DNA from 4 places in the Specibacter sp. NPDC057265 genome. Region 1 is predicted to be linked to each of the others. Evidence: riboswitches for the same ligand, from Rfam matches in the RefSeq annotation. Region 1 holds a riboswitch; each other region holds the start of a gene.

The links. A riboswitch is a leader RNA that binds a small molecule or an ion and turns the genes downstream of it on or off. The one in region 1 is predicted to bind S-adenosylmethionine.
Region 2: linked by a shared signal. The riboswitch ahead of ACFUCV_RS00750 (bifunctional o-acetylhomoserine/o-acetylserine sulfhydrylase) and the one ahead of ACFUCV_RS10000 (DUF1737 domain-containing protein) in region 1 are both predicted to bind S-adenosylmethionine.
Region 3: linked by a shared signal. The riboswitch ahead of ACFUCV_RS05265 (aminotransferase class V-fold PLP-dependent enzyme) and the one ahead of ACFUCV_RS10000 (DUF1737 domain-containing protein) in region 1 are both predicted to bind S-adenosylmethionine.
Region 4: linked by a shared signal. The riboswitch ahead of ACFUCV_RS03840 (hypothetical protein) and the one ahead of ACFUCV_RS10000 (DUF1737 domain-containing protein) in region 1 are both predicted to bind S-adenosylmethionine.

Annotation. Positions count from the first base shown of each region.
Region 1 is NZ_JBHUYE010000011.1:101,356-106,851, reverse strand. Features, by position in the region: gene ACFUCV_RS10020 (UDP-N-acetylglucosamine 1-carboxyvinyltransferase) at 1-1,513, shown strand, start outside; gene ACFUCV_RS10015 (hypothetical protein) at 1,570-2,037, shown strand; gene ACFUCV_RS10010 (O-succinylhomoserine sulfhydrylase) at 2,044-3,255, opposite strand; gene ACFUCV_RS10005 (rhodanese-like domain-containing protein) at 3,338-3,730, opposite strand; gene ACFUCV_RS10000 (DUF1737 domain-containing protein) at 3,727-3,984, opposite strand; SAM riboswitch class IV at 4,070-4,191, opposite strand; gene ACFUCV_RS09995 (aminodeoxychorismate lyase) at 4,386-5,279, opposite strand; gene cls (cardiolipin synthase) at 5,419-5,496, shown strand, end outside.
Region 2 is NZ_JBHUYE010000001.1:156,133-161,628, forward strand. Features, by position in the region: gene ACFUCV_RS00740 (hypothetical protein) at 1-322, shown strand, start outside; gene ACFUCV_RS00745 (homoserine O-acetyltransferase) at 319-1,392, opposite strand; gene ACFUCV_RS00750 (bifunctional o-acetylhomoserine/o-acetylserine sulfhydrylase) at 1,524-2,840, opposite strand; SAM riboswitch class IV at 2,916-3,032, opposite strand; gene ACFUCV_RS00755 (Tex family protein) at 3,149-5,496, opposite strand, start outside.
Region 3 is NZ_JBHUYE010000005.1:16,961-22,456, forward strand. Features, by position in the region: gene ACFUCV_RS05250 (metal-dependent transcriptional regulator) at 1-638, opposite strand, end outside; gene ACFUCV_RS05255 (Nramp family divalent metal transporter) at 682-1,932, opposite strand; gene ACFUCV_RS05260 (class I SAM-dependent methyltransferase) at 2,038-2,808, opposite strand; gene ACFUCV_RS05265 (aminotransferase class V-fold PLP-dependent enzyme) at 2,832-4,289, opposite strand; SAM riboswitch class IV at 4,329-4,442, opposite strand; gene hisN (histidinol-phosphatase) at 4,528-5,343, opposite strand; gene rsgA (ribosome small subunit-dependent GTPase A) at 5,405-5,496, opposite strand, start outside.
Region 4 is NZ_JBHUYE010000003.1:150,355-155,850, forward strand. Features, by position in the region: gene sucD (succinate--CoA ligase subunit alpha) at 1-89, shown strand, start outside; gene ACFUCV_RS03835 (VIT1/CCC1 family protein) at 324-1,415, opposite strand; gene ACFUCV_RS03840 (hypothetical protein) at 1,558-1,869, opposite strand; SAM riboswitch class IV at 1,882-1,992, opposite strand; gene ACFUCV_RS03845 (sodium:solute symporter) at 2,101-3,591, opposite strand; gene ACFUCV_RS03850 (helix-turn-helix domain-containing protein) at 3,777-4,355, shown strand; gene ACFUCV_RS03855 (amino acid permease) at 4,388-5,496, opposite strand, start outside.

The sequences.
Region 1 (5,496 bases):
AACCGTCGGCAATCTGGTGCGGGATGCCCGCAATGGCAAGGGGTGGACCCAGGGCGAATTGGCAGGGCATCTGGGCACCAGTCAAAGCGCCGTGGCGCGGATGGAACAGGGCAAGCAAAATTTGAGCCTGAAAATGATCCAGCGCATGGAGTCCCTGCTGGAGGCCAATTTATTTAGTGTGGGCGCCACAGCCAAAAACACCGTCACTCACCTGCGGGTCCATGGCGGCCGCCAACTGTCCGGACGTGTGGAAGTCAACAGCAGCAAAAACGCCGGAGTGGCTTTGCTGTGTGCGAGTTTGTTGAACCGCGGCACCACCATCCTGCGCCGCCTGGCCCGCATTGAAGAGGTCAACCGCATTGTGGAGCTGCTCACCTCCATTGGGGTGGAATGCACCTGGCTCGAAGACAACGACCTGCAGATCCGCCGTCCGGCTGTGCTGAATCTGGCCGCCATGGACATTGCCGCGGCCAAGCGCACCCGCAGCGTCATTATGCTGTTGGGCCCGCTGCTGGATGAGGCGGACCCCTACCGCATCCCCTACGCCGGCGGCTGTGACCTGGGCACCCGCACGGTGGAGCCGCACATGCAGGCACTGCGGGAGTTTGGGCTCAATGTCAACGCCCATGACGGCTTTTACCAGGTGCAGGCCCCCCGAAGCGATGCTGAAGACCGGACCTTCGTGCTCACCGAGCGCGGTGACACCGTGACGGAAAACGCCATCATGGCCGCCGCGCACCGCGAAGGCACCACCGTGATTCGCAACGCCAGCCCCAATTACATGGTGCAGGATCTGTGTTTTTATTTGCAGGGACTCGGCATCAAGGTGGAGGGGGTGGGTTCCACCACACTGACCATCAAGGGCAAGCCGCGCATCGACGTCGACATAGAGTATGCCCCTTCCGAGGACCCCATCGAGGCCATGAGCCTGATTACTGCAGGGATAGTGACGCAGTCCGAGGTCACCGTGACCCGGGTGCCCATTGAGTTCATGGAGATTGAACTGAAGGTTCTGGAGCAGATGGGCTTCATGTACCGCAAGTCCGCCGAATACTTCGCCCGCAACGGCAAGACCCGGCTGGTGGACATCACCACGCTGCCGTCCACCCTGAAGGCGGCCCCGGACAAAATCCATCCCATGCCGTTCCCCGGCCTGAACATTGACAACCTGCCGTTCTTTGCCGTGATTGCCTCCTGCGCCCAGGGCACCACCTTGATCCATGATTGGGTGTACGAGAACCGGGCCATCTACCTGACCGAACTGAACCGCCTGGGCGCCGGGGTGCGGCTGCTGGACCCGCACCGCATTGACATCACCGGCCCCACCGCATGGCGTGCGGCTGAAATTGGCTGCCCTCCGGCGCTGCGCCCGGCCGCCTGCATTTTGCTGGCCATGCTGGCCGCCAAGGGCACCTCCGAATTGCGCAACATCTACGTCATTGAACGCGGCTATGAGGACCTTGCCGAGCGGCTGAACACCGTTGGTGCTGAAATTGAGTACTTTCAGGACTGAGCTGCGCGGTTCCCTGGACGACGCCGGTCCGCCGGCCGGTGGGTAGGCTGGGGGACATGTCCCCCTGGTCTCGCCGCGCAACGGCCCCTGACACTGCAGCTGCCGGCCCTTCCGCCGGGGACGGCCGGCCTTTGGTGCCGCTGGTGCTGGGGGAGCTGCTCGTTGAAGTGCTGCACCTCCCCGCCCGCCGGGCCAAGCGGCCCCCCAAGACGGTGGTGCAGTTCAGTGTGGGGCCCACCCGGACCCTGATGCAGCCGCAGGAAGTCCGTGCTCTGATCGCTGGAAAAGTGGGCATCATAGACTCCTGTGCCGGCGGCAGCGACGCCTTTCTCTGCGATGCCGCAGGCGTCGCTGCCATGGCCACGGCCGGGAAGCCGTCCGAGGCTGGAAAATGGATGGCTGTTTTCCCGCCGGAGGCCCTGGCCCTGGTGACAGGCCCCGCCATTGATGATCCGGCAGTGGTCATCAACGCTGCCGACAAGGCATTGCTGGAGCAGTGGCTGGCGGCGCTCGCGCCACGCTGACGGAAGTTACAGGGTCGCCAGCGCCTGAGCCAGATCGCCCTGCAGATCCGCCAAATCCTCCAGACCCACCGAAAGGCGCAAAAAACCGTCGCTGAGGCCAATGCTGGCCCGGCCCTCCGGACCCATGGCCCGGTGCGTGGTGGTGGCCGGGTGCGTGATGAGGGATTTGGCGTCGCCCAAATTGTTGGAAATGTCAATGATTTCCAAGGCGTTCAACAGGGCAAAGGCAGCATCCTTGCGGGTGCCGGAGGCAGGTTCAGCCAGTTCAAAGGTCAGCACCGTCCCCCCTGCCTTCATTTGCTTTTTGGCCAGCTGGTGCTGCGGATGCGAGGGCAAATAGGGATAAAGCACCTTTGACACCTGCGGCTGGGCCTGCAGGAATTCACCCAGTGCCAAGGCATTCCGGCAGGAGTGGCCGACCCGCAGGTTCATGGTCTCCAGACCCTTCAAAAGCACCCAGGCATTAAACGCCGACAACGAGGGCCCCGTGTGGCGCATGAGGTTCTTGACGGGCCCGTCAATGAATTCCCTGCTGCCCAGGATGGCCCCGCCCAGCACCCGGCCCTGGCCGTCAATGTGTTTGGTGCCCGAATAGACAATGATGTCCGCGCCAAAGTCTCCGCAACGCTGCAACAGCGGCGTGGCAAAAACGTTGTCGGCCACCACCTGCGCTCCGGCGGCGTGTGCCAAATCGCAGACAGCCTGCACATCAATGATTTCCTGCATGGGGTTGGACGGTGATTCAAAAAACACGGCTGTGGTGGGAACTGACAGGGCCTGCCGCCACTGCGCCAGATCGGGACCATCCACAAACACGGTCTCCACCCCCCACCGCGGCAGCAGTTCATTGAGGATTACAAAACACGAGCCGAACAGCGAGCGGGCCGCCACCACCCTGTCCCCGGCGCCCAGCAAGGCGCCCAGGGCGGTGAACACGGCCGACATGCCCGACGCCGTGGCAAAGCACGCCTCCTTGCCCTCCAGCAGACGCAGACGTTCCTGGAAGCCGGCGACCGTGGGGTTGCCGTAACGTGAGTAGACAAAGCGGTCCACTTCGCCGGTGAAGGCGGCTTCGGCGGCTTCGGCGGATTCGTAGACAAATCCGGAGTTCAGAAACAAGGCCTCCGAGGTTTCCTGGAAGTTGCTGCGGTCCAAGCCGCCACGCACGGCTTGGGTATCCTGTGCCCACGTGGCGGCTTGTGCATTGAAGTTGCTCACTAAAGATTCCTTATCCGTTTGGGGCCCATCATGGGTGGATCCGCCGTCGGCCCGCGGCCGCTGGGCTGGGGCGTGCGGGGACTTATTTCCAGGGCAGGCCGCGGTTTTTCCAACCATTGACCACACGGTCGCCATAGCCATCCTGCACGCCTTCAAAACCCTCCAGGATGTTGTAGGCGGTGTAACCGGCGTCGCTGGCGAGCTGGGCCGCGGCCAGGGAGCGAACCCCCGAGCGGCACAGCACCAACAGTTTTTTCTCCACTGGAACCGCCTCCGTCAGCTGCCGCAGAAAGTCCGCATTGGTGCTCCCGTCACCGGTATTCCATTCAATGAACACCACATCGGCCGTGCGGCTGGAGAGGTCGGGGACGCCAATGTGCTGCCATTCCCCACTCGTGCGCACATCAAGGAGCACGCTGTCAGCATCCAGCAGTTCCCACGCGGCCTGGGGGCTGAGATCCCCTGCGCGGCTCACGCGGTTTCCCCGCCGGCGTCGTGCGCAGATTCAAGGCCATCCACGGCCGAGGTCACGGCGGCATCGGCAAGGGCAATGGCGTGGGGTAGAACAACTGCCTGGGCGCAGATGACCTGGCCGGCATTGCCCGTCACGGCCGGGCTGCCGTGCAGCACATATCCCTGCGCCAGGGCGGCGGAGATGCGCTCGCAAAAGGACCTGTCATCGGGGCCGGTGATGAGCCTGTAACTTAGGGGGGATTCGTCCGCGGACATGGTGACTCCTCAAGTGCAGCTGGCACGCAGCAAGCGGGAATTGGTGCCGAGGCGCGGGCCTTGATGTGCTCTCGCGTCGCAGGGTGGATCACGCTTGCAAACGGTCAGCCACGGGTAGCTGGGTTTGCCGAGTATTCACCTGAGGCACCCCGCCGGAAAGAGGGTTGCCGGCCAGCAAGTCAGGGCTTGGCGCTGGCACTCGTTACTCACCTTGAAAGTAACACAACCGCCCGCCGTGACGGCAGCTGGGACGCTTTTATAGCGCCAGGTTACATCAGGGCAATGGTGGCCACGGCAAAGCATGCACGTCAATATGCGCCCACCCCGCAAACCACCTCCCCCGCAGGGTTTGGGGCCGTGAGGCCCGCGTGGGCCATGCCGCCGTGTTTTGCCACTGCCCGCTAAAGGGTTTGTGCCAGCAGCGCTGACAGTTCCGCGGTCAACACCTGCCGGATCCCGGCCGTCCCAACACTGTGCCCGTCAATGGTGTTGATGGGGGCGAGCAGGCGAATGCTGGAAATGAGCCAGGCGGCGTCGGCGTCGAGCAGATCCTCTGGCGTCACCGGGCCGTACCCCAGTTCCCAGCCGGCGTCCCGCGCCGCGGCAAAAAGTGCGCCCTGGGTGGTGCCGGGCAGTATCCCGGTGTCCAGGTGGGGGGTGATGAGCCGTTTGACAGGGTCGCCGGAATCGTCGGAAATGTGGGCCAGCAGCACCGAGGAGGTGGGGCCTTCCAGGACCAATCCGTCACGGCTGGTGAAAATCACGTCGTCGGCGCCTTCACTGTGCGCGTGCCGCAGGGCTGCCATGTTCACCGCGTAGGAGAGGGTTTTGGCGCCCAGCAGCAGCCAGGGGGCACGGGCGGCAATGTCACTGTCATAACCGCGTTCCAAAAGCATTACGTCCAGGCCCTTTTCCCGCTGGGCCGCCAAGGCCGGGGACACCGTGCTGACGGCCACCCACGCGGTGGCCCGATGGGCGCCCTCGGGTCCGCGGGTGGCGGTGAGCCGCACCGTGCACTGGCGATCCTGGGACTCCGGTGTGGCGGCAAGGGCATGGAGGATGGCTGCCTGCCACGCCCCGGCGTCCGGGATGGTGAGATCCATGAGCTCCGCCGACGCCGCCAGGCGTGCCAAATGCGCTCCGAGCTTCCGCGGGGCGCCCTTGACGGCCAGGAGCGATTCAAAAATCCCGTCGCCGCGCGTGAGGCCCTGGTCCGTGGCCATGATGGCGGGTGCTGCAGGGTCGGCCAGACGTCCGGCGGGATGCTGGGGGTCCAGAAAAACCAGTGTTGTCATGCCTTGAGCTTAGCGCCGGGGCCGGGAGCCAGGGCAGGGCCCGGCACGGAGCCGAGGCCGCCTAGGGTAATGTCACCATGAGGGAAATGGCCGGATTAACAGGAGAACATGCGTGATTTCGACAATCTTCAGTTTGCCTGTGGACACAAGTTTTTGGCTCTCGGCGCTTATTTTGCTTCTGGATTTGGCAATCCGCATAGTGGTGCTGGGCATCATC
Region 2 (5,496 bases), on a different contig from region 1:
TGTACTGCTGGCCGCCGTGGCCGTGGTGAGCTCCTTCATCCGCGCGGCCGCCCGGAAGAAGCGCAGCCGCACACCGGCGGCAAGGCCGCCCGGGACGGACCGGAACGCCGGACCCCACGCGACGACGCTGCTCAATGGGGTGCCGTTGAAGGGTCACAACACCCCCCTTGGGGCGCATGAGGCCGGCTTCGCCCATGAGCGCATGCGGGTGGAGGCCGAACTCAAGCGTCAGCTCGACGCCCTGGATGCTGCCCGCCGGGCCGGGCAGGTCACTGCCGAGCAGTATGCAGGCCACCGCGAAGCCATCTTCAAGAATTTTTAGCCGCGGAACAGCGAGTTTTGCAGCAGTTCCCCCACGGCTTCCACCTCGGTCAGGAAACCGTCGTGGCCAATGGGTGAGTCAATGAGCCCCCAGGTGACCTTGCCGGGCAGTGCCGCGGCCAGTTCCCGCGACTGGGCGGGAAAATACAGCCTGTCGCTGCTGACGGCAGCCACCAAAAATTCCACCCCAGCAGTCACTGACAAGGCCTCCTGCAAGGTCCCGCGGCCGCGGGCCACATCGTGGCTGATGAGGGCTTCAGTGACGGCAATGTAGCTGTTGGCGTCAAATCTGCCCACCAGCTTGCGGGCCTGATGGTCTAAATAGCTCTCCACCCGGTACAGCCCCGCCCCCGTGCCGACATTGCGTGCGGCGGTGACAGTGCCGGCGTCGTCCTGGGCCACACGACCGAAGCGGGCACCCATCTCGGCTTCGGAGCGGTAGCTGATGTGGGCAATGCGCCGCGCCAGCCCCAGCCCGGCGGTGGGGGCCGCGCCGTCGTAATAGTCTCCGCCGGCGAAATGGGGATCCTGGACAATGGCCAACAGCTGCGCCTGGGCCAGGGCAATCTGCTCGGCGGTGCTTGCCGCGCACGAGGCCACCACGGCGCAGCGCTGGACCATCGCCGGGAAACTGACAGCCCACTCCAGTGCCCGGGCCCCTCCCATGGAGCCGCCAATGACGGCATGCCAGGACCGGATGCCGAGCTGCGCGGCCAGCTGCGCCTCTGCCTGGACGGAGTCGCGGATGGTGATGAAGGGAAAACGTGAACCCCACGGTTTTCCGTCGGCGGCAATGCTGGAGGGCCCGGTGCTGCCGTAGCAGCCCCCCACCATGTTCGCGCACACCACAAAGTATTTGTCGGTGTCAATGACAGCCCCTGGACCCACCAGACCTTCCCACCAGCCGTCTTCCTCGGAGTCGCCGCGGCTGACGTGGGTGCTGCCCGTGAGCGCATGCTCAATGAGCACGGCGTTGTCGCCGCGCCCATTGAGCGTGCCCCAGCATTCATAGGCCAGCGTTACGCCCGGCAGTTCACCGCCGGCCTCCAGCGTCAGCGCCCCAATGTCCATGGAACGCAGCAGTCCCCCGCCCTGCCCCACGGCCGCGGACCACAAGGGAGCCGTGCCGGTGTGGTTGTTGGTGCGGTTGTTGGTGTCCGGGGGGAACCCGGCGTCGGCGGTTTTCGGTTCCAGCATGGAACTCACGCTGATTTTGCCGCGCGAAATCCCGCCTCGAGATCTGCAATGATGTCGGCAACGTTTTCCAGTCCCACCGAGAGCCGCACCAGTCCGGGGCGCACGCCCGCCGCCAGCTGCTGCTCGGGCGTGAGCTGGGCGTGGGTGGTGGACGCCGGGTGGATGACGAGGGAGCGCACATCGCCCAGGTTGGCAACGTGCGAGTGCAGTTCCAAGCCGTCAACAAAGCGTTGACCGGCCTCGGCCCCGCCCACAATGTCGAAGGCCACAATGGCGCCGGTGCCCCGGGGCCCATATTTGCGGCCACGCTCAAACCAGGGGCTGGAGGCAATGCCCGCATAGGCCACCGACTGAACATTGTCATTGCCCTCCAGCCACTGCGCAACCTCGACGGCGTTGCTGACGTGCCGCTCCACACGCAGGCTCAAGGTTTCCAGCCCCTGGGCGATCAGGAAGGCGTTGAAGGGTGAAATGGAGGCGCCAAGATCGCGCAGCAGCTGCACCCGGGCCTTGAGGATGTAGGCCAGGTTTGCCCCGAGTGCGGACCCCACGCCCAAATCACGGGCGAACACCAGGCCGTTGTAGCTTTCATCCGGGGTGTTGAAGCCGGGGAACTTTTCCTTATCCGCCGCAAAGTCAAAGGTCCCGCCGTCCACAATGACGCCGCCAATGGCGGTGCCGTGGCCACCGAGGTACTTCGTGGCGGAGTGGATCACAATGTCCGCCCCCCATTCCAAGGGCCGGATCAAGTAGGGCGTGGCCAAGGTGTTGTCCACAATCAGGGGCACGCCCGCCTCATGGGCGATGCCACTGATGGTTTCCAGGTCCAAAACGTCCTGGCGGGGGTTGGAAACGGTTTCGCCAAAGAAGGCCTTGGTGTTGGGCCGGACGGCCGCGCGCCATTGCTCGGCATTGTCCGGATCGGCCACGAAGGTGACGTCGATGCCCAGCTTTTTCAGCGAGTGGGCGAAGAGGTTGAAGGTGCCGCCGTAGACGCTGGGGCTGGAAACTATGTGATCCCCGGCCTCGGCCACATTGAGAATTGCAAAGGTGGTTGCGGCCTGTCCCGAGGCCAGCAGCAGGGCGCCGACGCCGCCTTCAAGATTGGCGATGCGTTGTTCCACGGCGTCGGTGGTGGGGTTGCCGATGCGGGTGTAGATGGGTTCCAGCTCAGCAAGCGCGAAACGTGCCGCGGCGCTTTCGGCCGAGGGAAACACAAACGACGTGGTCTGGTAAATGGGCAGGGCACGGGCGCCGGTGACGGCGTCGGGCTCCTGTCCGACGTGGATCTGACGGGTTTCAAATGACCAACCATTGCTCATGGATGCGTTCCTTCACACTTGGGACCGGCAACAAAGCCCTCCTGCGCACGCATGCGGGAGGGCCGTGGCACTGCTGGCCCGCGCTTGCACCGGAACCGGACGATTCGGTGCCAGGTCTTCACCCGGGGCACCCCGCCGCGGAAGGAGGGTTGCCGGCCAGCAAGCCGGGGCTGGATGCTGGCACTCATGACCTTGGCATCAAGTCTGGAAGAATCCCCTGGGCCCTGCAACAATGTGACGCCTATATGACTTTTGCCGAAACAATGCTTGATTTTCGGCCCGAAAATGGCAGCATCCTGAATTAATGGCTACTGTGTCGGCTTTCGCAATCCGGCCTGGCGCAGGGCCTCGGCCATGGCCGTGTCCACCACCGGCCCGGCTTTCGGCCCTTTTGCCTTCTGTGGGCCCCGTGGCCCCGCAGCCACCTGCCGTGCCGCCTTGGGCCGGGCCCCGCCGGCGGTGCCCGGGACCTCCCTGCCCTGCCCGCGCGCCGCGGCGTCGTTCTCCAGGCGCAGGGAAAGCGAGATGCGCCGGCGTTCCGGATCCACCTCCAGGACCTTGACGCGGACCACCTGGCCCGATTTGACCACCGTGTGGGGGTCCGAGACGAAGGAGCTGCTCATGGCCGAGACGTGGACCAGGCCGTCCTGGTGCACGCCAATGTCCACGAAAGCGCCAAAGGCGGCCACATTGGAGACCGTGCCTTCCAGGATCATGCCTGGGCGCAGGTCCGTGATTTTTTCAATGCCGGCGGCGAACGTGGCGGTTTCAAAGCGGGGGCGGGGATCCCGGCCGGGCTTTTGCAACTCGGCGATGATGTCCTTCACGGTGGGCAGGCCAAAGCTGCCGTCCACAAAAGCTGCCGGATCCACTGTTGCCGCGGCGTGAACCCCGGCACGGATGTCCGCCGGGGCCGCTCCCACCGCGGTGAGGATCCTGCGCGCCACACCGTAGGCTTCCGGGTGCACGCTGGAGGCGTCCAAGGGCTCGGGGCCACCGGCAATGCGCAGAAAGCCTGCACATTGTTCATAGGCCTTGGGGCCCAGCCGGGGAACTTTAAGCAGCTCCCGCCGCCTGGTGAAGGGCCCGTGCTGGTTGCGGTGCGCCACAATGTTTTCACTCAGCAGCGGACCCAGGCCCGCCACCTGTGAAAGCAGGGCCGGCGAGGCCATGTTCAAGTCCACGCCCACGGCATTGACGCAGTCTTCGACGACGGCGTTCAGCGAGCGCTCCAGTTTGGCGGGGGTCAGATCGTGTTGGTACTGCCCCACGCCAATGGACCGGGGGTCAATCTTCACCAGTTCGGCCAGGGGATCCTGCAGGCGGCGGGCTATGGAGACGGCGCCGCGCAGGGACACGTCCATGCCCGGCAGTTCCGCACTGGCCAGCGCCGATGCCGAATATACGGACGCGCCCGCCTCGGACACCACGACCTTGGTCACTGTCCTCCCTGGATCACGGCGTTTGAGTTCGGCGACAAGTTCGCTGGCGAGCGTGTCGGTTTCGCGGCTGGCCGTGCCATTGCCGATGGCGATGAGTTCAACGTGGTGTTTGTCGGCCAACCCCAGCAGGGTGGCCAGGGATTCCTGCCATTTTCTGGCTGGAGCGTGCGGATGGATGGTGTCGGCGGCAAGCACCTTGCCTGTGCCATCAACCACGGCCACCTTGGTTCCCGTGCGCAGACCCGGATCCAGCCCCAGGGTTGTCCGGCTGCCGGCGGGGGCGGCGAGCAGGACATCGCGCAGGTTCGCAGCGAAGACCCGCACCGACTCCTCTTCGGCCTGCTGGAAGAGGCGCACCCGCAGATCCGCTGACAAGCGCGCCAAAATGCGGGTGCGCCAGGCCAGGCGCGCCCCGTCCAGCAGCCAAGCATCCGCTGCCCGGCCGGAGGCGTGGATGCCCAATGCGCGCGCCACGGCAAGCTCATAGGCACCACGGGCCTGCGTGTGGGCCTCGGCATCCCGGGGGTCGGCCGCCGCCACATCCAGGGACAGCACACCCTCTTTTTCTCCACGCAGCAGGGCCAGGACGCGGTGGCTGGGCACTGTGTGGGGCGCCTGCACAAAGTCAAAGTAGTCCTTGAACTTCTCCCCCTCCCCGGCTTTGCCTGTTTTGACGCAGGAGCGCAGTGCACCCCTGGTCCACAGCCGCTCCCGGAGGCCGCCCACCAGGGCCGCATCCTGGCCCGCGCGTTCAATCAGGATGGCCCGGGCACCGGCCAGCGCCTCATCCACGGTGGCCACGCCGCGCCCCGGGTCCACAAAGGCGCCGCCGGCAAGCTCCGGAGCCGCGGTGGGGTCGGCCAACAACGTATCCAGCAAGGGTTCAAGCCCCGCTTCCCGGGCAGCGTCGGCCTTGGTTTTTCGCGTCGATTTATAGGGCAGGTACAGGTCCTCGAGCCCGGATTTGGTGGCAGCTGCCTCAATTCCGCGGCGCAGGGCGGCACTGAGCCTGCCCTGCCTGTGGATGGCCGTCAACACCGCCACCCTCCGGGCCTCCAGTTCGCGCAGGTACCGCAGCCGTTCCTCCAGCGCGCGCAGCTGCGCATCATCCAAGGTGCCGGTGGCTTCCTTTCGGTACCGGGCAATGAAGGGCACGCTGGCGCCGTCGTCGAGCAAGGCCACGGCTGCGCGCACCTGCGCATCCCGCACACCGA
Region 3 (5,496 bases), on a different contig from region 1:
CCGGCGTCGGGCCCGTCGGTGGGGGAGTCCAGTACGCGCACCTGCAGCCCGGCACCGAAGGGGGGCCTGCCCAGCACCATCAATTCGGTGTCCAGGCCGATGCCCAGGCTCTGGAGGTGGCGCAGCAGATCCGGGTCATGGTCGCTGATGCGCGAGACGCGTCCGCAGTGGCCGGGATCGAGCTCGTCCAGACGGTGTGAGGGGGTCATGGTGATGTGGCCGGCGGCAGTGGGAATGGGGTCGCCGTGGGGGTCCCGGTCCGGGTGGCCCAGCTTGGCGCTCATGCGTTCAATGAAATGGTCCGACACGGCATGTTCCAGCCGTTCGGCCTCCTCATGGACCTCGTCCCAGGAATATCCCAGTTCACGGACCAGGTAGCTCTCCAGGAGCCGGTGGCGCCGGACCATGGACAGGGCCAGCCGCAATCCGTTGGCCGTGAGGTGGATGGGGCTGTAGGGCTTGTGGTCCACCAGGCCCTGATCCTTGAGCTTGCGCACCATTTCCGACACCGAGGAATTTGCCACCCCCAGCCGTGTGGCCAGCGCGGTGGCGGTGATGGGCTTGTCCTGCCACTCCGTGTGGGAGTAGATGGCCTTGACGTAGTCTTCAATGCTGGAGGATGCGGCCACGTGTTTCACCCCTCCAGACTACCCGTTGCACGCCCATCGTCCGTAGCCGCGCCTAGGCCTGACCGGTGGCTGTGAGCCACAGCAAAAGCGCGTTCAGGGCCACGATCAGCACCACGCTGAGCAGCGCCGCCGCGCGCAGCGGGAGCCGGTCCCGGTGTTCGCCCATGACTTTTTTGCTGGCGGTCAGCCGCAGCAGGGGAATCAAGGCGAAGGGGATGCCAAAGCTCAGCACCACCTGGCTGACCACGAGCGCCCAGGTGGGGTCCACGCCCACGGAGAGCAGGACCAGGGCCGGGATGAGGCTGATGACGCGCCGTGCCTGCAGCGGGATGCGGACCTTGAGCAGGCCATTCATGATGGTGGCTCCGGCGTAGGCGCCCACCGACGTCGAGGCCAGCCCTGAAGCCAGCAGGCCCACGGCAAAGACGACGCCGACCACAGTTCCCAGGTTCTCCACAATGGCCGCGTGGGCGCCTTCAATGGAGTCGGTTCCAGCCACCCCGCCAAGGGTGGAAGCTGCCAGCAGCAGCATGCCAATGTTGACGGCTCCGGCCAGGATCAAGGCCAGCACCACATCCAGCCGCGTGGCCTTCAGGATCCGCCGCAGCCGCTCCGGGGTGTTGCGGGCGTCAGTGTGCCGGTCCTTGGCCAGCTGGGAGTGCAGGTAAATGGCGTGCGGCATGACTGTTGCCCCCAACATGCCTGCGGCCAGCAGCACGCTGTCGGTTCCCGCGAATCGTGGCATCAGGCCGCCGGCCACGCCCGCCGGATCCGGAGGGCTCAACACCAGCCCGGTGAGGAAGCCAATGGTGATGATCACCAGCAGGAACTCAATGACGGATTCAAAGGAACGCTGGCCGTGGCGGTTTTGCACACTGAGCAGGATCATGGACACAATCCCCACCAGCAGCCCGCCCAAGGGCAGCGGGATCTGGAACAGCAGGTACAGGGCAATGGCCCCGCCCACCACTTCGGCCAGGTCGGTGGCCATCGCCACCAGTTCCGCCTGCACCCAAAAAAGCCGGCGGCTGGTGGTTTTGAACCGCTCACCCAAATGTTCCGGCAGGGACTTTCCCGTCACCACGCCAAGCTTGGCCGATTGGTACTGCACCAGCATGGCCATGATGTTGGCTGCGACCAGAACCCACACCAGCAGGTAGCCGTAACTGGCCCCGGACGTCAGGTTCGCCGCCACATTGCCGGGATCCACATAGGCAATCGCCGCCACGAACGCCGGGCCCAGCAGCAGGAGCATCCGGGCGCGCGGCCGGCGCGCCTTGACCGGCTTGACAGTATCGAGCACTTGACCACCTTCGCTGTGCCTAAGGAAATAATTTAGGTATGCCGAAATCATAGGCGGGTGAAGGTGCTGTTGTCGAGGGGCGCGGCCGGGGCAACGCCGGCGGGGCTAGAGTTTGCTGCTGTGCCAGGTCTGTGTCACGTAGGGCAGCTGTAGTTCCCTGCCCGCGGGGTGGCCCAGGTGCTCGTGCAGATACCACTGCAGATTGGCCATGACCTTGGCGCGTACGGCTGTGCCGGCGCGCAAATAGTAGCTGCGGGACTGGGCGAGTTCCATGATGCCCTCCGGCGTCAGCTCCTGCGCCCAGTGGCTGCGGTGGACGCGTGCCGGGGCGAACTCGGCTCCCAGTGCAGGCCGGAAGCCGGCCTTGTGCACATCCCCGGCGTGCATGATGCGGGCCAGCCGGTGCACCCAGGGGAGTTCGACGTCGAGCTGGTTCCAGATCAGCCCCAGGGACCCGCCGGGGCGCAGCACACGGGCAATGTCGGTGCTGGCGGCCACGGGGTCGCACCAGTGCCAGGCCTGGGCGACCACCGCAAGGTCGAAGCTGCCATCGGCCAGAGGCAGCTGCTCGGCCGTGCCCACCTGGACCGTGACCTGCGGCAACTGGCCGCGGAGCTGGGCCAACATGTCCGCCGAGGGGTCCACGGCTGTGAGGCGCCAATCCTGCTGGGCCAAAAGCTGGGTGTATTTGCCCGTTCCGGCACCCACATCCAGCACGTCCCGGATCCGGCCGGCGCTGTTGTGCGTGAGCCACTGCAGGGATTCCCCGGGGTACCCGGGGCGCACCTTGTGGTAGTGGCCGCCGCCGGCAAGGAACGCCGCCGCCAGGTCGGTGCGCCGCCCGGGATCAAAAACCGGTCCGCCAGTGCCTGCCATGGTGCTCCCGTCGGTTCAAGGCTTTAGTGCGCTTCAACCATACCCGCACCGCTTCCGCCCTGGCCGGTGGAGCAGGGGGCGGCGCCGGCCGTGCCGGGTGTGTTGGGCGCCCAAGCCGGGAACCGGCGTTCATCGTTTACCGGGATCCAGCGGCCCGCGTCCACCTCATAATCCCAGCCCAGCCCGTCCCGCAGCAGCGCTGCGACGCCGTCAATGAGCCGCTGGGCATCCTCCAGCCTTGAGCCCACCCCGAAGCTGGCGCGCAGGGATCCGGCCGGCAGCCCCAGCCGTTTGAGCAGGGGGTGCGCGCAGAACCTTCCGTCGCGTACGCCCACGCCGTGTTCGGCCGCCAGATAGGCGGCCACCAGGCCGGCGTCGTAGCCGGTGACCGAGAAGTTGACCACGCCAATGCTGCCGCAGCCGGGGTGGCTCTGTGAATCGGGGAACATCCTGTGGACGGTGGCCCCCGGCAGCGCCGCCAACCCCGCCACCAGGTGGGCGCGCAGCAGGGATTCATGCTCCGCCCACTGCCCGGGATCCAGGGCGCCCAGCACGCTGGCGGCCTTGGCCAGCGTGGCGGCGCCCAAAACATTGGGGGAGCCGGCCTCATGCCTGGCCGGACCGTGGGTCCACTGGGTCGATTCGAGCCGGACTTCCTTCACGGCGCCGCCGCCGGCCAAATGCGGTGCCCCGGCGTCGAGCCAATCGGGGCGGCCCAGCAGGACCCCTGCTCCGAAGGGGGCATAGAGTTTGTGGCCGGAAAACGCCAGGTAGTCTATGCCGCTGGCCTGGACATCAATCCGGCGGTGCGGGGCCAGCTGGGCGGCGTCGACCACAATGCGGGCCCCATGCCGGTGCGCCAGGGCGGCCAGTTCGGCAACGGGCAGCACCTCCCCGGTGACGTTGGAGGCCCCCGTGACGGCCAGCAGCAGCACATTTCCGGCGCGCAGGGCGGTTTCCACCCGGGCCAGGGTGGCTGCCAGGGAATCGCCTGCCACCACCGCGCGGTGCGGCAGGCCCTGCCAGGGCAGCAGGTTCGCGTGGTGCTCAATGTCCAGGTACAACACCTCGCCGTGGGCATTGGAACGGCCCGCCAGATGGCCATTGCGCGCCAGGATGCTGGCCACGCACCCGGCCAGCAGGTTCAGCGAATCAGTGGTGTTGCGGGTGAAGATGACGGTGTCGTCGGGGCGGGCGCCCACAAAGTCGGCCACAATGGTGCGGGCATTTTCATACAGGGAGGTGCTTACCTGGGAGGCGAATCCGGCGCCGCGGTGGACGCTGGCGTAATAGGGCAACACCTCGTTCAAGTGGTCCGCGACTTCCGCCACCGCCGGCGCCGAGGCCGCATAGTCCAAGTTGGCGTAACGGATGCTGCCGCCGTGGATCAGGGGCGCCAGCAAATCATGTCCCACCACCGGCAACAACGGCGAGTCCGCCAGCGTGCCGGCCAGGGTTTTTTCCAAAAGGGCATGGCTCATGGGTGTTTCCTTCTCACCAAAGGACCCCAAGGGCGTAGGAGTCCGCGCTTGCCATCACCGAATGGTCATGGCCAGGTCGTCACCCGGGGCACCCCGCCGCGAAAGGAGGGTTGCCGGCCAGCAAACCGGGGTTTAGCGCTGGCACTCGTGACCTATGCCCAAAAGAGTAGCCCAAGTTCCCCGCCGGGGAAACTTGTTACGAACGTTGACGTGGCGCCACCGCGCCGGGAACGCGCAGCTAGTTCAACAAATCATCCCAGGCGGGGTTCAAACGCTGCAGCACCTCACGGTGCAGGATGGAGTTGGTGGCCAGCGCGTTGCCGCCAAAAGGACCGTCGGCGCCCTCAAGGGAGGTGAAACGGCCCCCCGCCTCCTGCACTATGGGAACCAGCGCCGCCATGTCATAAAGGTTCAATTCAGGTTCGCAGGCAATGTCCACGCTGCCTTCGGCCACCATGCAGTAGGACCAGAAGTCCCCGTAGGCGCGGGTTCGCCAAACGTCATCGGTGAGGGAGATGAAGTCGTCCCGGTTCCCGCGTTCGGCCCAGCCGGTCAGCGAGGAATAGGACAGGGAGGCGTCCTTGAGTTCGGCCACATTGGAAACGCGGATGCGCGTGGCGGCGGCCAGGGACTTGCCCATGTACGCCCCGGTTCCCTGGGCGGCCCACCAGCGCTTGCCCAGGGCAGGGGCGCTGACCAGGCCCACCACAGGCACCCCGTCCTCCACGAGGGCGATGAGGGTGGCCCACACGGGCACGCCGCGCACAAAGTTCTTGGTCCCGTCAATGGGGTCAATGATCCAGCGCCGCGAACCATGCCCGCTGCTGCCAAACTCTTCCCCCAACACCGCATCCCGTGGCCGCACCCTGGCCAGCTGGCTGCGGATGGATTCCTCCGCGGCCTTGTCGGCGTCCGTTACCGGGGTCAGATCCGGCTTGGTCTCCACGGCCAAATCCAGGGCCCTGAACCGGGACATGGTCAGGGAATCGACGCTGTCTGCCAAAACGTGGGCCAGGCGGAGATCGTCATTGTACGTCTGAGGTGCGCAGGTCATGTGTTCACGCTACCGCGCTTTGCCGCCAATGCCCGGCAGGGCGCGGTGGCGCCACGGGCCGTTAATCAATGGTTCCCAGTTCCTTGGCCTCCGCGCGGCCCTCGGTGCGGTCGCTGGTGCCCAGCAGCCGGCGCAGGGAGGCCAGGCGCGCCG
Region 4 (5,496 bases), on a different contig from region 1:
AGGAAGCCCTTGAGGCTGCCGGTGTCAAGGTTGGCAAGACGCCTTCCGAGACCGCCACACTGCTGCGCGAAGTATACGCCGCACTGTAACGCCGTTGCTTTAAGGAAGGGCCCCACGGATACCCGTGGGGCCCTTCTTCTTGCCTTGGCCGGGGCCGCCGGTCCGCCTTCGCTGCGGGTCCCTCGCCGAAACCGACCCGGCACTGCCGGGTATGCCGCAGCGCCACGTCGGGTTCGAAGCCGCTGGGTCGGTCTCGACGGATTGGCCCGCGCCAAGCCGCGCCAGCCCGCGCCAAGCCGCGCCGCGGGCCTGCCGCTGGAAAACTAGCCCACCACGGTGCCGAAGACCAGGCCCAGCAGGTACGTTGCAGCAGCGGCGCCCAAGCCAATGGCCAATTGCCGCAGTCCGCGTCCCAACGGGGAGGCACCCGAGAGCAGGCCCACCACGGCACCGGTTCCCATCAGTGTTGCTCCCACCAGCGCGCAGGCGAGCAGCAGGGCATTGATGCCCGTCATGCCAAAAAGGAACGGCAGGATGGGAATGATGGCGCCCGAGGCGAAGAAACAAAAGCTGGAGGCTGCCGCGCCCCAGGCGGTGCCCAGCGATTCATGCTCATCGGCCTTTTCAAAGTTCTCCGGCTGCAGGGACAGGCTCGGATCGCAATCGCAGGTGAACTGGCCCAACCTTTCGGCGGCACGGTGTTCGGCCGCCTCCAGCGACATGCCGCGGGCCCGGTACACCAGCACCAGTTCGTTGTTCGCCAAATCCAGTGAAGGGGCGGCCGTAAGGGTGATTTGGGTGGGCTGGGAAGCGTCCAACAGTTCACGCTGGGAGCGCATGGACACAAACTCCCCGGCACCCATGGAAAGTGCCCCGGCCAGCAAGCCGGCAATGCCGCTGAATAGGACCACTTGGCTGGAGACACCGGTGGCGGCCATGCCGACCACCAGGGAGAGATTGCTGACCAAGCCGTCATTGGCGCCAAACACAGCTGCACGGAAGGACCCGGAGAGGCGTATGCGACCGCGGGTGGCAAGCCCCCGGATGACTTCCTCGTGAATGGATTCATCCGCCGCCATGGCATCGGTGGCATCGGCATCGGTGGCATAGGGGGAGCGGGATTCCGAACGCTGCGCCAACGCCAAAACAAACACCGAGCCAAAACGGCGGGCCATCGCGGCCAAAAACCGGTTGCGGGTGGAGGCCCGCAAGGGCGGTTCGGCATGAGGGCCCAGCAGCTTCAACCAGTGCTGTTCATGGCGGCCCTCGGCCTGGGCCAGGGCCAACAGGATGGCACGTTCCTCACCCTCGCGTCGGCTGGCCAAATCCCGGTAGACAGCCGCTTCGGCCCGTTCATCGGCCAGATACTGGCGCCACCGCTTGATTTCGGTGGGGGTGGGAATTCTTTCTGCCACGGCACTGCTCCTCAAAGTCAGCCACCACTGTAACGCTTCCCGGCAGGAATGTCTGGCCGGTGATCCTCACAAATAGGTTGAGGGACACCGGAACCTGCGGTGCCGTGGTCACCCCACGACGCCTCACCCATCAGCCCGAAAATTAGCGGGCCGCGAGCCGGAAACCAATGCGTCGTCCCGAGCGGACGCCTGTCTGGGCCACCGTCACCACCAGGGTGCCGATTTGAGGCATCCACTGCGCTGCCCGCACTGCTTGATCGAGCGCGGCATTGAGTTCGGAGGCTTCCGCCGACCAGTACTGGTGGAACCTCCCCGGGGTCATGAACGTCACGGCGCCGGACTGCACCTCCACGGCCGGGAGCACGGGAATCGCTATGGGTTCGCCGGCGCTGGCTGGGCGGTGGCGGGTGGGCAAAGTGGACGCAGCGGACTTTACGGCAGGGGGGAACGGCATGACAAAACCCTTTGCTTGCTCTTGCCCGCGGAGGTCACCGCCGGCCGCTTCCTCATCCGAACCACCCGTGAAGCATGGGGTTGGTGTGCGGCCAGTCGGAGCTTGGCGCCGCATCTCTTGAAGCTGCCACCTAGAATACTTCTTAAAATGGTCGACGGCGGGAGGTTACGTCATATGTGACGCAAGCTCCCGCCGTCGACCATTGCAGGCAGTGCCGACCAGCCGGACCAACTACCGTGAAACGCCGGCGGTGTGCTCCGGGTTGCTGTCGGCGGCCGCTGCCGCCAGGCGGTCGTCCCATCCCTGGCGGACGTGGGCCGGGGTGGGCGTGGACAGCAGCGAGACCACCACGTAGACCAGCAGCGACGCTGCCAGACCGAAGTAGATGGGCTCATTGGCGAAGATGCCGTCGTTAAGGGGGTCCAGGCTGTGCCAAATGCCGGTGCCGTACATCACCAGGGATCCCAGCGTCACGGCGCAGCCGGCCAGCATGGACCAGGCGGCGCCGGCTCCGGTGCCCCGGCGCCACACCAGCCCGCCAATGATGGCCACCAGCAGCCCACCCACCAGGATGTCGTAGGCAACCGTCAGGGCGAAGACCACGTCGGTGGCCAGGATGGAAATCGCCACCACCAGGATTCCCAGGCCCAGCACGTACATGCGGTTGCCCTTGATGTCCTCGTCAGGGTTGTCGGAGTCGGAGTTGTCAATGGACTTGCCAAACCAGCTGGCCACAAACGGCACCACGTCGGCGCGGGCCACCGTTGCCGCGGCAATGAGGGCGCCGGAGGCAGTGGACATCATGGCTGCGACGGCGGCCGCCATGACGATCCCGCCAATGCCAATGGGCAGCAGTTGCGTGGCCACTTCGGCGTACACGGCGTCCTTGCCCAAGCCGGCCACATCAATGGCGGGCAGTGCCACCTTCGCGGCCAAGCCAATCAAGGCACCGGCCACACCGTAGAGGACACAGTAGATGCCGGCGGTGGCGCCGCCCCAACGGGCCACGGAAGGGGTCTTGGCCGTGAAGACGCGCTGCCAGATGTCCTGGCCAATTAAAAGACCCAGGGTGTAGACCACGAAGTAGGTCACGATGGTGCTGACGCCAATGCCGTCCCACTGGAAGAAGCTTTCCTCCAGGCGTGAACGGACCCCGTCCAGGCCGCCGGCGGCGTTCAAGGTAAAGGGCAGCATGAGCAGGAAAATGCCCACGGTCTTAATGACGAACTGGACCTGGTCGGCCAAGGTGATGGACCACATGCCGCCAATGGTGGAATAGACCAGCACAATGGCACCGCCCACGGCAATGGCCACCCAGCGTTCCCAGTCAAAGAGGACCACAAAGATGGTGGCGTAGGCGCCGGTGGAGGTGGCGGCAATCATAATGGTGTAGGCCAGCATGACAATGCTGGAGGCCTTGGTGGTCTCCTTGCCGTAGCGCAGGCTGAGCATTTGCGAGACCGTGTAGATCTTCAGCTTTTGCAAGGTGGGGGCAAAGAGCAGGCTCAGCAGCAGCACGCCCACACCAATGGCCACCACCAGCCACATGCCGGAGATGCCAAATTTGTAGCCCAGCCCCACGCCGCCCACGGTGGAGGCGCCACCGAGCACGACGGCGGCCATGGTTCCGGTGTAGAGGAAGGGTCCCAGCCGCCGTCCGGCCACCAAAAAGTCGCTATTGTTCTTAGTGCGCGACTTTCCCCACCAGCCAAAGGCCAGCATGGCCGCCAGGTATAAAACAACAATGGCAATATTCAAGTCCACGCGATGCTCCAAAGAGTGAAGTAGTAGGATCCCCCAAAAATATTGCCTTCTAAACAACATTTGTTGTCTATTAGGCTAAACTGTGACCGTTAGCACAGTCAATCCCGCAGCGCCCGCGTGGGTCAGGGACGTGAGGAACCGCCGTGAAAGCATTGCCTGTAGAACCCAGCGTCAGCCCCGTCGCCATTGGCTCCCGCATCCGTGCCGCACGCCAAAACCAGCGCCTCACCATTGAACAGGTGGCCGATGCCACCGGCTTGACCAAGGGTTTCCTGAGCAGGGTCGAGCGTGACCTCACCTCACCCAGCGTGGCCTCGCTGGTGACTGTCTGCCAGGTCCTGTCGTTGTCCATCGGGGAACTTTTCGCCGCGCCGGAAACCCATCTGACCCGAAAAGGTGAGGGCCCGCGCATTTCCCTTGGCGGCGAAGGGATCGTGGAGCGGCTGCTCACGCCCCGGTCCGAGCGCCGCCTGCAAATCCTGGGCGCCGTCATTGAACCCTTTGGCCGGGGCGAGGCTGAACTTTACGCCGTGGACTGCGATGTGGACGTCCTGCACATCATCAGCGGTGAATTGACGCTGCACATGACGCAGGAATCCTACGACTTGAAGGCAGGGGACACACTGTCCTTCCCCGGCCGGGAACCGCACAGCTGGGAAAACAGCTCGGCCCAGGCCGTGGAGGTCCTGTGGATCCTGGTGCCTGCCGCCTCGGGGGCCTAGGGCGGCGCAGGGAGCCGGCCGGGATGGTGCGCTCAGCCCACATGCACCCAGGGCCGACGGGTCAAAACCGGTTCGGCCTCGCGCAGCACCTCCCGGGTGACGGGCGCAATCTCGCCTTCACCCACGAACAGGTACTTCAGAAGATTGGTGATGGGGTTTCCCTCGGTCCACCTGAAGTAAATGTGGGGGACAACTGCGGTGATGTCGCGGATGTGCAGCAGCACAGCGGCAATGGTGTTGGGCACATTGGAGGAATGAACCTCCAGAATCCTAAATCCGTGCCGGGTGATGCCACGCACCTCCAAGGCGGTTTCAAAGTCCGAGGAATCGTCCACGATGACCTCCATGAAGAGGACCGCGGAGGGCTGGCCAATCTCGTTGACCTGCGCTGCGTGGGCCAGCTTCCGGCGGTAGGCGGCGGCGCTGCGGGTCTTGGGATCGTGGGAAATGACACGGATGTGGCCGCCGTCCACGGCTGACACAAAGGCCAGGGCGGCTTCATCCAGGCGAACGTAGCTGGCACGCAGCTCAAAGGACCGGCGCAGGCGGGAGAGCAGGCTGACCACCACAATGGCCACGATGAACAATGCCGCGATTCTTATCCCATCGGGCCGCTCAACAATGTTGGTGACGGTGGTGTAGCAAAAAGCCAGCGAGATGGCGCCAAAGCCCAGTGCCCGCCATTTTTGTCCCTGGCGTCTGGCCGACAGTGTCACGGCCACGGCCGCCGAAGTGATCAAGACCAGTACACCCGTGGCGTAGGCGCCGGCCTGGGCGTCGACGTCGGCCTTGAAAACAATGGTGATGACAATGGCGCAGGCGGTGAACACCAGCACCAGGGGACGGACCGCGCCGGCCCATTGTGGTGCCATGCCAAAGCGGGGCAGATAACGCGGGACCAGATTCAGCAGGCCAGCCATGGCGCTGGCTCCGGCGAACCACAAGATGGCGATGGTGCTGACGTCGTAGACGGTGCCAAAACCCTCACCGAGGAGATCATGGGCCAGAAAAGCCAGGGCGCGGCCGTTGGCGGATCCGCCTGGCTGGAACTCCGCGGCGGGAATCAGAATGGTGGTGGCCAGGGAGGAGGTGATGAGGAAGGTGCTCATGATGACAGCTGCCGTGGTGAGCAGGTGCTGGG